DNA from 3 places in the Streptomyces sp. SS1-1 genome. Region 3 is predicted to be linked to each of the others. Evidence: riboswitches for the same ligand, from Rfam matches in the RefSeq annotation. Region 3 holds a riboswitch; each other region holds the start of a gene.
What was found. A riboswitch is a leader RNA that binds a small molecule or an ion and turns the genes downstream of it on or off. The one in region 3 is predicted to bind cyclic di-AMP.
Positions count from the first base shown of each region.

Region 1 (3,942 bases), 1.3 Mb from region 3:
TCCTTCTCCCGCCCGGCCTCGTCGGCGGTGGCGTGGAAGACCTCGCCGGACCGGCTGTCGTAGCCCCAGACGTCCTTGCCGTTGTGGATGAGGCTGTACTCGGAGGACTTGTCCGCCAGGGACAGCTTCTGCCGGTCGTCGCCGTCGGCGGCGATCCGCAGGGTGTGCGTGCCGGAGGCCAGCTCGGTCAGCTTCGCCGAGGGATCGGCGGACGAGCCGCCGCCCGCGCCCGCTCCGGTGAGGCCCAAGGCGAGACCCGACTCCAGCCCGCCGAGGTCGGGCAGCCCCAGATCCGTCGTGATCTTGAACGTGCCGGACAGCTGCTGGACGTCCGACTGGGCGATCTTCTCGATCAGTTGCTGCGCGGTGAGGTCCGGCAGATCCGGGTCCCCGGCGTCGGCGAGCGCCGGGACCAGCCCGATCGTCGCCGCCGCGATCCCCACCACCGTGACCGGGACGACGTACCGAGCGGCCTTGCGCCGGCCCGCGCGCGGGTCGTCGCCCTCCCCCGCGGTCGTATTGTCGTCGACTTCGTACGGTGCCATGTGTGCCCTACCTCCGTCGTCGGCGGCGGCCGTCCGTTCGTCTGTCGCCCGCGAGTCTCACGACCCGGCAAGGTCCACCCCTGAGCCGCCATTCTCACCCGAATCGGTGAGGAGTGGTGTTTTCCGTGTGGTGTCCATCTGACCAAATCGGTCAGGAAGTTTCGTCAGCCTGCGGAGCCAACTCCGCGTACACCTGCGGTATGACGCCGGAGGGGTGGACGTCCCCCGACCCGTAGGGGTCAGGGGGTCGAGGGGCTGGGGCGGGGCGGGGCGAGGGGTGGGACGGGGCGAGGAACGGAGAAGCGGTGGCCGGGGCGAGGAACAGAGAAGCGGTGGCCGGGGCGAGGAGCGGAGAAGCGGTGGCCCGGGCGGCCGGCCGAGGGGGCGGCTCAGCCGGCGCGGTGCACCACGGCGTCGCACAGCTCCATCAGGGCGGCCTTCGCGTCGTTCTCCGGCAGGGGCGCCAGCGCGGCGCGCGCGTCCTCGGCGTAGCGGACCGTGTCCCGCCGGGCCTGCTCCAGCGCCGGGTGCTCCCGCAGGGCGGTCAGCGCCTCCGCGAGCCGGGCGTCGTCGCTCAGGTCGGAGGCCAGCAGCTCGCACAGGGCGATGTCCTCGGGCAGCCCCAGCCGCTCCGCGCGCTCCCGCAGCCGCAGCACCGGCAGGGTCGGGATGCCCTCGCGCAGATCCGTGCCGGGCGTCTTCCCGGACTCGTGGGAGTCGCTCGCGATGTCCAGGACGTCGTCCGCCAGCTGGAAGGCCACGCCGAGCCGCTCCCCGTACTGGGTGAGCACGTCGACCACGGTCTCGTCGGCGCCCGACATCATCGCCCCGAAGCGGCAGGACACCGCCACCAGCGACCCGGTCTTCCCGCTCAGCACGTCGAGGTAGTGCTCCACGGGGTCCCGGCCGTCCTGCGGTCCGGCCGTCTCCAGGATCTGGCCCGTGACCAGCCGCTCGAACGCCTCGGCCTGCACCCGGACCGCCTCGGGCCCGAGGTCGGCCAGGATGTGCGAGGCGCGCGCGAAGAGGAAGTCGCCGGTGAGGACCGCGACGGAGTTCCCCCAGCGGGTGTTCGCGCTGTCGACCCCGCGCCGGACCTCGGCCTCGTCCATCACGTCGTCGTGGTACAGCGTCGCCAGGTGGGTCAGCTCCACCACCACGGCCGACGGCACGATCCCCGGGGCGTACGGGTCACCGAAGCGCGCGGCGAGCATCACCAGCAGCGGCCGGAAGCGCTTCCCGCCCGCCCGCACCAGGTGCTGGGCGGCCCCGGTGATGAAGGGGACCTCACTCTTGGTGGCTTCGAGCAGTCCCTCCTCGACAGCCGCCAATCCGGCCTGGACATCGGCTTCCAGAGCCTGGTCCCGCACGCTCAGCCCGAACGGCCCGACGACGGTCACGAGGGGTCTCCTGTCTGCTGGTGTCTTTCGGCTGGTTACACGGTTTGTCGATAGGTCGCTGCCATCACTCAAGTCAGCGTATCCGGTCACGTTTCGATCACCGATGCCGCCCACCCGTCCACCACGGCCGACTTCGGCCCACGGTCGGTATGTTTTTTGATCACCCGATAAGGATGGACATTCATCGATTTATCGTCACGTCACCGTGGGTAGCCGACCCCTCGCCATCCCCTCTCGAATCGAATTCCGGTTCGACCCCTCGGGGCCGGCCCGGGGGTCCGCACGGCACCCCCGCCTCCGCCTACCCCGACCCGCCCTCCGGACGCCTCCACGCCCCCTCAACGAACGACACGAAGGGCGGGGTTCCTGCCCGGCAAAACGGACTCTCCGGAAGGAAGGGGGCAGATAGGTGCCGCGACGGCAGGCTCTCCACGGCCAGGCAATAACAGGGGAGTTGGATTCATTGCCCGATTTGCCGTTGTTGTGATCGCCGTGAGTTGGGTCACGCGGCCACCCGTCGACCCATCCCCCCGCCGGAGCCTCACGTCCCCTTGCCAGAAAAGCGAGTTGAGAATTGGCAACCGCAAAGGATCAAGCGCCCCATACGCCTCAGACCATGGTCAACTAGCACGTCAGGTGATTGCGGCCCTTGTTCCGGACATGTGCTCTCGCATACGTTCCCGCTCTGTCGGGCGGACGCCGAATCCTGCCGCCGCCCGAGTCATCCACCTACGCAACGCACCGCACGGCAGGAGCGGGGGACCCAGGTAAGTCGCCGTACCGCACGCCTCGATGGCGCACCGGAACGGCTAGGGGTGAAGTCGCGTCGTCCTACGGCGGTGTGACCGGGCATCTCCCGCCCGAACCCGACAGCTCACCTCGCAGGCGCCGGAGAGGAACGAACAGCGCCATGTCCCGAGGCAAGCACCGTCGCACCCGCACCAGCCCGTTCACCCGCCGCGTCATCGCCGCCGGAACCGGTACCGCCGCTCTCGCGCTCCCCCTGCTGAGCGCGACCACCGCGAGCGCCGCCGAGCCCGCCAAGGCCCCCACCGTGGCCAAGGTCGGCTCCGTCAGCTACACCACCAAGAAGGGCGACACCCTGTACGGGATCGCCGACCGGTACGACGCCCAGGGCGGCTGGCGTCAGCTCTACAAGGACAACCGCGCGGCCATCGGCGACAACCCCCGGCTGATCCACCCGGGTGTCGACCTGAAGGTCCGGGCCACGAAGAAGGCCGCGCCGGCGAAGGCCAAGGCGAACACGGCGTCCGCCCCCGTCAAGAAGTCCGCCGTCGCCCAGGCCACCCAGGCCTCCGTGAAGACGTACGCGGACAACCTCGACGGCTGGATCCGTGAGGCGCTCGACATCATGGCGCAGAAGGGGATCCCCGGTTCCTACGAGGGCATCCACCGCAACGTCATGCGCGAGTCGTCGGGCAACCCGGCCGCCATCAACAACTGGGACTCCAACGCCGTGGCGGGCACCCCGTCCAAGGGCCTCCTCCAGGTCATCGACCCGACCTTCGCGACGTACCACGTGCCGGGCACCGCGTACGACCCGTTCGACCCGGTCGCGAACATCACGGCCGCCTGCAACTACGCGGCCGCGCGCTACGGCTCGATCGACAACGTGAACGGCCCCTACTGAGCCCTCCGAGCACCCTCGGCCCTCTGGGCCTTCCGAGTCCCCTACTAGGGGAACTCGGCCAGGCTGCGGGCGAACAGTCTCTCGAGGACGACGGCGATGCCGTCGTCCTCGTTGGACAAGGTGACCTCGTCCGCGACCGCCTTGAGTTCGGGGTGCGCGTTGGCCATCGCCACCCCGTGCGCGGCCCAGTCGAACATGGGGATGTCGTTGGGCATGTCCCCGAACGCGATGGTCTCGTGCGGGCCCAGGCCGAGATGCTCGGCGGCGAGCGCGAGGCCCGTCGCCTTCGTGATGCCGCATGGCTGGAGTTCGACGGTCCCCGGCCCCGACATGGTGACCGTCGCCA
Region 1 covers NZ_WBXN01000004.1:4,187,297-4,191,238, reverse strand. Annotated here, with positions in the region: gene F8R89_RS20640 (LolA family protein) at 1-545, opposite strand, end outside; gene F8R89_RS20635 (polyprenyl synthetase family protein) at 935-1,945, opposite strand; cyclic di-AMP (ydaO/yuaA leader) riboswitch at 2,675-2,848, shown strand; gene F8R89_RS20630 (transglycosylase SLT domain-containing protein) at 2,856-3,596, shown strand; gene F8R89_RS20625 (HAD family hydrolase) at 3,641-3,942, opposite strand, start outside.
Region 1: it holds a riboswitch for cyclic di-AMP, as region 3 does, so the genes downstream of both, F8R89_RS20630 (transglycosylase SLT domain-containing protein) here and F8R89_RS26510 (M23 family metallopeptidase) in region 3, are expected to answer to the same signal.

Region 2 (3,942 bases), 1.1 Mb from region 3:
ACATGCCGGAACCGGCGGCGGTAGTGCTCGGCGACGTCGGGGAAGGCGCGCAGCAGGTTGACCGTCGTCATGATCAGGTCGTCGAAGTCGAGGGCGTTGGCCTCCCGCAGCCGCGACTGGTAGAGCGCGTACGCCTGGGCGAGGGTCTTCTCGAAGCCGTCGGTGGCCTGGGCGGCGAAGTCCTCCTCGTCGATCAGCTCGTTCTTCAGGTTGCTGATCTTGGCGCTGAACGACTTGGGCGGGAACCGCTTCGGGTCGAGGTCGAGGTCCCGGCAGACGAGCGCCATCAGCCGCTTGCTGTCGGCGGCGTCGTAGATCGAGAACGACGAGGTGAACCCGAGCTTCTTGCTCTCGCGGCGCAGGATGCGGACGCAGGCGCTGTGGAAGGTCATCACCCACATCGCGTTGGCGCGCGGTCCGACGAGCTGCTCGACGCGCTCCTTCATCTCGCCGGCGGCCTTGTTGGTGAAGGTGATCGCCAGGATCTGGCCGGGGTGCACGTTCCGCTCGCCGAGCAGGTACGCGATGCGGTGCGTGAGCACACGCGTCTTGCCGGACCCGGCTCCGGCCACGATGAGCAGCGGGGTGCCGGAGTGGACGACGGCCGCGCGCTGGTTCTCGTTGAGGCCTTCCAGCAGCGCGGCGGCGTCGAGGGCGGGGCGCGGGGCGCCGTCGCGGTAGTACGCGTCGCGGTCCGGCGGCACGTCGAACTTCCCGCCGAACAGATCGTCCGGAAGCGACTCCGGAGTGTGATCGACCTCGGGCGGTGGCGGGGGCTCTTCCCCGTGGGCCCGTGGGGCCTGGAGGTCCGCCAGGAAGCTGTCGTCAAAGAGGCTGCTCATCGCTCTCCGAGTCTAGGCGGCCCCACCGACAACCGGCCGCCACCTCGAGAACATCACACCGTCCGGTCCGGCGTCCCGGCCGCCCGGTCACGGTACGAAGTCATCCCATCACGCCACACATCGCTCGGGGAGATCATGCGATGCCGCCACATCCCGCGCATACGGGACTGACCGCATCAGGACGGCACCAGCCACCCGCCCGATCCCCCTCCACCCCCTCCCCTGACCGAAGGTCACGAAAATGTATCGGGCATATCGCACATCAACCTTCACAGCGGCCACACCGGTTGGCTACCGTGCCGGGCAGGCCGTACGACCCCCACCGGCGAACGACGCCGGGCCGCACGGCCTCCGCCGAGTCCGGAGCGTCCGGAGCCGGGGACCCACCGAACTTGGGGTGAATCGGCCCGACCTCCCCTCCGGGGAGCGGCCGTAGGGCAACCCTTCCGAACCACCCGCCCGAACCCGACAGCTAACTCGGCAGGCGGAGCATGGAAGGAGTCGCCTCCCTTGGCGTCGCACCGCAAGTCGCGTCCCTCCAGCACGCGCGTGGCAGGCATACGGACCCCCGCGCTGGCCACCGCGGCCCTCACCTCCGTGGCCCTGCTGTCCCAGACGGCCCAGGCGAGCCCGTCCGCCGACGACCGGCCGAGCCTCGAAGAGGTCGAGAAGAAGGTCGACGACCTCTACCGCCAGGCGGAGTCGGCCACCGAGAAGTACAACGCGGCCAAGGAGAAGACGACCAAGCAGCGCAAGCGCGTCGACACCCTCCTCGACGACGTCGCCCGGCGCACGCAGAAGCTCAACGACGCGCGCGAGGAGCTGGGGCGCAACGCCGCCGCCCAGTACCGCACCGGTGCCGCCGCCCCGGACACCGCGACGTTCCTGCTCGCGGACACGCCCCAGGACTACTTCGACCAGTCCCAGCTGATGAACCGTATGACGGGACGTCAGAAGCAGTCGGTCGACGAGTACTTCACCGAGCAGTCCGCGACGATGAAGAAGCGGCAGGAGGCCACGCGGAGCCTCGAGACGCTCACCGAGTCGCAGAACGACCTGCGGACCGCCAAGTCGACCGTCCAGAAGAAGCTCGCGGACGCGCGCCGGCTGCTGTCCGAGCTGACCGCGCAGGAGAAAGCCCGCCTCGCCGCGATCGAGAAGCGCAAGCAGGCGGAGGCCGCCCGCAAGGCCGAGGAGCTGGCCCGGCAGCAGCAGGCGGAGGCCGAGCGCGAACGCGAGGAGGCCGCGCAGCAGCAGGAGCAGGGCGGGCAGGAACAGGGCGCCACCGCCCCGGACGGGTCGTACGCCACGAAGGCCGAGAAGGCGTTGTCCTTCGCCCGCACCCAGATCGGCAAGCCGTACGTCTGGGGCGCCACCGGCCCCGACTCCTACGACTGCTCCGGGCTCACCCAGGCCGCCTGGAAGGCCGCCGGCGTCGACATCCCGCGCGTCACCTACGACCAGGTCAACGCGGGCACGACGGTCCCCGTGTCCAGCGCCCAGCCCGGTGACCTGGTCTTCTTCTACGACGACGTCACGCACGTGGGCCTCTACATCGGCAACGGCATGATGATCCACGCCCCGAAGCCCGGCGCGTACGTCCGCGAGGAGTCGATCTACTATGACGGCGAGTCGGCGATCCACAGCGTGGTCCGTCCGGCGTGACGGGCGGGCGGGAGCCGGGCGGAGGAGAGGGACACGTGTCCATGACGGGGGTCGTGACGGCGGTCAGCAGGAACGAGGCGTACTCGTTCACGAAGCCGAACCGGGAGAGCGTCACGCTGCTGACCGGCCTGGGGGTGGACGGCGACGTCCACGCGGGGGTCACGGTGAAGCACCGCTCGCGGGTCGCCCAGGACCCCACGCAGCCGAACCTGCGCCAGGTGCACCTCATCCACGAGGAGCTCTTCGCCGAGCTCGCCGGGGCCGGCTTCCGGGTGGCGCCCGGCGAGCTCGGCGAGAACGTCACCACGCGCGGCCTGGACCTGCTCGGTCTTCCGGTGGGCACGCTGCTGCGCATCGGCGCCGAGGCCGTGGTCGAGGTCACCGGGCTGCGGAACCCGTGCCTGCAGATCGACCGCTTCCAGGACGGGCTGCTCAAGCAGGTCGTGAGCCGTGACGAGGCCGGCCGCCTCGTGCGCAGGGCCGGGATCATGGGTGTCGTCGCGGAGGGCGGGGTGGTCCGCCCCGGCGACACGATCGAGGTGGAGCTGCCGGACGGACCGCACCGGCCGCTGGACCGCGTCTGAGGGACGGCCCCGGGGGGCGTCGGCGCGTCCGGCTCCCCGGGCCGCACGGGCCGCCGATTCACCCACCCCCCGCGCGCGCCCCCACCCGCACGCCGGTGCCGTGCTCCTTAGCATCGGCCCATGCCCGCCGCCACACCCGCGTCCGCGTCCCCCCTGCCCGCCTGGTGGGCGCGACGTCCCCCCGCCGCCGGCGCCTCGGTCATGGCCACCGGCATCCTCTCGGTGGCCCTGCACCAGTCGGGCCACGCGATCCTGTCCCGGATCGCCCTCGCCCTGGCGTGCGTCGCCTGGCTCGCGCTCGCCTGCGACTTCGTCGCCCGGCTCCTGTGGCACCGCTCCGCGTGGGTGAGGGCGGCGGCCGGCCCGGCCTCGCTCTGCGCCGTCGCCGCGACCGCGATCCTGGGCACCCGCTTCGCCGTGGGAGGCCGGCAGACCCTCGCCGAGGCCCTGCTGGCCCTCGCCTTCGCGCTCTGGCCGGGCCTGCTGTACGTCGTCCTGCGGCACTGGCGGCACGGGATGCCGGGGCCCGTCTTCCTCGGCTGCGTCGCCACGCAGGGGCTCGCCGTGCTCGCGGCCACGCTGGCCGCCACGGCGGGGGCGGCCTGGCTCGCGCACGCGGCCCTGGTGCTGTTCTGGCTCGGTCTGCTCCTGTACGCCGTGGCCCTGACCCGCTTCGACCGGCGGGAGGTCGTCCGGGGCGCGGGCGACCACTGGGTGGCGGGCGGCGCGCTCGCGATCTCGGCGCTGGCCGGCGCCCGGCTCCTCGCGGCCGACGGGCCCGTCCCGTTCCTGTGGAACGACGACGACTCCCAGGCGCTGCGCACGGTGACCTACGCGCTCGTCGCCCTGGA
Region 2 covers NZ_WBXN01000004.1:4,356,675-4,360,616, reverse strand. Annotated here, with positions in the region: gene pcrA (DNA helicase PcrA) at 1-842, opposite strand, end outside; cyclic di-AMP (ydaO/yuaA leader) riboswitch at 1,185-1,344, shown strand; gene F8R89_RS21525 (C40 family peptidase) at 1,353-2,507, shown strand; gene F8R89_RS21520 (MOSC domain-containing protein) at 2,549-3,091, shown strand; gene F8R89_RS21515 (tellurite resistance/C4-dicarboxylate transporter family protein) at 3,212-3,942, shown strand, end outside.
Region 2: it holds a riboswitch for cyclic di-AMP, as region 3 does, so the genes downstream of both, F8R89_RS21525 (C40 family peptidase) here and F8R89_RS26510 (M23 family metallopeptidase) in region 3, are expected to answer to the same signal.

Region 3 (3,942 bases):
GTCAACGCGGCCTCGATGCTGGCGGTCCTGGGCCTGGGCGCCCAGGGCGGCGAGGAGATCGTCCTCGCCTCCGACGCCGAGGGTGCGGACGCCGCCCTCGACCGTCTGGCCAAGCTGGTCGCCGAGGGCCTCGAGGAACTGCCCGAGACGGTCTGAGTGGCCCGAGCGGGTCTCCCGCACGGCACGGAAGCCGCGTCCGCCTTTCCGGCGGGCGCGGCTTCGTCTTTCCGGGCCGGGCTCGCGTGGAATTTCACGGCGGCGGCGCCACGACGGCACCTGAATTACCCCGGACAGTCAAAAAAGGGCAGCATGAATGCGCCGCCCCGGAATTGCTCTTCTTTGTATACGGCGCCTGTGTTAATTCCGCAGGCTCGGCATGTTTACGGCATGTTGCGAATTCCTCACACGCTCCGCGCGCTCGCCCCCGGAGCCGAAGCGCAGCCGGTGCGCGGACAGCCCGCGCTCGGTGTGCAGGGCGGTGAGCGCGCGGGCGCGTTCGCCGTCGCCGCGCGCCACCGCGTCCACGATCGCGCCGTGCTCCGCCCAGGACTCCACGGGGTCGGCGGACGCCTCCACGGCGTACATCCAGGCGATCTTGTGCCGCAGCTGGGTCAGCGTCGAGGTGAGCGCGGTGCTGCCCGAGGCCTGGGCCAGCGTCTCGTGGAACCAGCCGCCCAGCGAGCGCAGATCCTCGCTGTTGCCCCGCCTGGCCCGCTCCTGACCCAGCCTGACCAGGCCCCGCAGCACCTTCAGATGGGCCTCGGTGCGCCGCTGGGCGGCCCGTGCGGCGCCGAGCGGCTCCAGCAGGGTGCGCATCTCCAGGACGTCGGCCGCCTCCTGCTCGGTGGGCTCGGCCACGCACGCGCCCGCGTGCCGTCGGGTCACGACGAAGCCCTCCGCCTCCAGGGTGCGCAGCGCCTCGCGCACGGGGACACGGGAGACGCCGTAGCGGCGGGCGAGGACCTCCTCCGTGAGCCGGCCGCCGCGCTCCAGGACACCGGCGACGATGTCGTCCCGGATCGCGGTGCACACCGAGTGCGCCGGAATACGCATGCCGACCTCCGCCTTAATCCCCGTGAAACGTCGACGAATGACGTGTGTTCAGCGACTCTATGGCAAGAAGCGTGAATTTCCGACGGCGGGCCGGAATCCATGGATATTTTTTGGACAGTCCTTGTCCAGAAAGACCGAAAGCCCCGGCTCGGGAGCCGGGGCCACGTTAAGGCGGACGGGCGCGTCAGAGCGCGACGCCGTGCGAGCGCAGATAGCCGACCGGGTCGATGTCGGAGCCGTACTCGGCGGTGGTGCGCGCCTCGAAGTGCAGATGCGGGCCCGTGACGTTGCCGGTGGCGCCGGACAGGCCGATCTGCTGGCCGGGGGTGACCGTCTGGCCCACCGAGACGCCGATCGACGACAGGTGCCCGTACTGGGTGTAGGTGCCGTCGTTCATCTTGATCACGACGTTGTTGCCGTAGGCCCCGCCCCAGCCGGCCTCGACGACGGTGCCGGCGCCGACCGCGTGCACCGAGGTGCCGCTGGCGGCGTGGAAGTCGATGCCGGTGTGGCTGCCGGAGGACCAGAGGCCACCGCCGGACTGGTAGGAGGTCGACACGTACGACCCGGCGATCGGGGCGACGTAGGACAGCAGGCGCTTGCGCTCGGCCTCCCGCGCGGCGCGCTCCTTGGCCTCCCGCTCCTGCTTGGCCTTCTCGGCGGCCTTGTGGCGCGCGGCCTCCTGGGCGGCCTGCTTGAGGGCCGCGGCCTCGGCGGCGGCCCGCTCCTGGGCGGCGGCCTGCGCGTCGATCTGGGTGGCGATGGAGTCCTCGACGGCGACGACCGGGATGAGACCGGTCTGCTCCGCGGCGGGCTCGGCGGCCAGCGCGGGGGCGGCGAGGGTGCCCACGACGCCGGTGGCGGTGAGGGCGGCGACACCGGCCGCACGGGCCGTGGTGCGCTCGAACCGGCCGGGCTTGCGGTGCTTCCCGGAGGGGCGGTTCTTCCCCGTGGCGCAGCTGAACGCCATGTGGTGGCTGGTCCTTTCCTTCCCTCTCGCCTACCGGGTTAGCTGACGGGTTCGGAGCAGGAAGGTCTCCTACGGACCCCCTCGCGGCTGCGCGGGCGTCCGATTCACCCCAGGGACTGCGGTGGGTCCCCGGCTCCCCTGGCTCGCGCCATACGGGGACTCGGCGATGACTGTCCGGTGCCGCGGGCGCGGCGCACTGCCTGACGAACAGCCCGGAAGACGCTAAGCGGGACAGTGTTCAATTCCCAAACGGAACGCGGCTTTTGTAGCGCATCCCACAGGGCAGACAGGCCGCCTCCGCCCCAATTCGGGCATAAGGGAGCCCTGGTGACGTTGCCGTCACCAGGGCTCCCCCGCGCGCGGGACGGGCCGGTGCTCTAGTCGGCCGTCACGACGGTGACTTCGCCGATGCCGAGGGCCTCGACGGGCTCCCGGATCGCCGACGCGTCGCCGACGAGGACCGTGACGAGACGGTCCGCCGGGAAGGCGCTGACGACCGCGGCGGTGGCCTCGACGGTGCCGGTGGCGGCGAGCTGCTGGTACAGCGTCGCCTGGAAGTCGTCGGGGAGGTGCTGCTCCACCTGGTCGGCCAGCGTGCTCGCCACGGCGGCGGCCGTCTCGTACTTCAGCGGCGCCACCCCGACCAGGTTCTGCACGGCGAAGTCCCGCTCGGCGTCGGTGAGTCCGTCGGCGGCGATCCCGCGCAGGACGGTCCACAGGTCGTCCAGGGCGGGGCCGGTGTTGGGCGTGTCGACGGAGCCGGTGATGGCGAGCATCGAGGCGCCGGTGCCGTCCGGCGCGGAGCGCAGGACCTGCCCGAACGCCCGCACGCCGTAGGTATAGCCCTTCTCCTCGCGCAGGACCTTGTCCAGCCGGGAGGTGAGCGTGCCGCCGAGGCAGTACGTGCCGAGGACCTGCGCCGGCCACACGCGGTCGTGCCGGTCGGGGCCGATCCGGCCGATCAGCAGCTGCGTCTGCACGGCTCCGGGGCGGTCCACGATGACGACCCGCCCGGTGTCGTCCGCGGTGACCGGCGGGACGGGCCGCGGCTCGGCCTGCGAACCGGTCCAGGCGCCCAGGCTGTCGCCCAGCAGGGCGTCCAGGTCGACGCCGGTCAGGTCGCCGACGACCACGACCGTGGAGGTGGCGGGGCGCACATGCCGCTCGAAGAACGCGCGTACGGCCGCGGAGTCGATGCCGGCGACGGTCTCCTCGGTGCCCTGGCGGGGGCGGGACATGCGCGAGGACGCCGGGAACAGCTGCCGGGACAGCTCCTTGGCCGCCCGGCGCGACGGGTTCGCCAGCTCGTGCGGGATCTCGTCGAGGCGGTTGCGCACCAGGCGCTCCACCTCGGCGTCGGCGAACAGCGGCGCCCTGAGCGCGTCGGCGAGCAGGTCCAGCGCCTTCGGCAGCCGGGAGACCGGCACCTCCAGGCTGACCCGGACGCCGGGGTGGTCGGCGTACGCGTCGAGGGTGGCGCCGCAGCGCTCCAGCTCGGCCGCGTACTCCTCGGCGGTGTGCTTGTCGGTGCCCTCGGACAGGGCGCGCGCCATGATCGTGGCGATGCCGTCCAGGCCCGCGGGCTCGGCGTCGAGCGGCGTGTCGAGGAGGACCTCGACGGCGACGACCTGCTGGCCGGGGCGGTGGCAGCGCAGGACCGTCAGGCCGTTGTCCAGGGTGCCGCGCTCGGGGGCCGGGAACGCCCAGGGCCGGGGCGCGCCGGCCTGGGGCTGCGGGTGGAACTCCATGCTCGCGAGTTCGGTCACTGCGCCGACTCCTCGTTCTCGTCGGTGGTCTCGTCGGCCTCGGCGGCGGTCGGCTCGTACACGAGCACCGCGCGGTTGTCCGGGCGCAGCCGGGCCTGGGCGACCGCCTGCACCTCCTCGGCGGTGACGTCGAGCACGCGCTGCACGGCGGTG
Region 3 covers NZ_WBXN01000004.1:5,476,829-5,480,770, reverse strand. Annotated here, with positions in the region: gene F8R89_RS26520 (HPr family phosphocarrier protein) at 1-156, shown strand, start outside; gene F8R89_RS26515 (GntR family transcriptional regulator) at 358-1,053, opposite strand; gene F8R89_RS26510 (M23 family metallopeptidase) at 1,238-2,023, opposite strand; cyclic di-AMP (ydaO/yuaA leader) riboswitch at 2,036-2,199, opposite strand; gene F8R89_RS26505 (M16 family metallopeptidase) at 2,401-3,789, opposite strand; gene F8R89_RS26500 (M16 family metallopeptidase) at 3,786-3,942, opposite strand, start outside.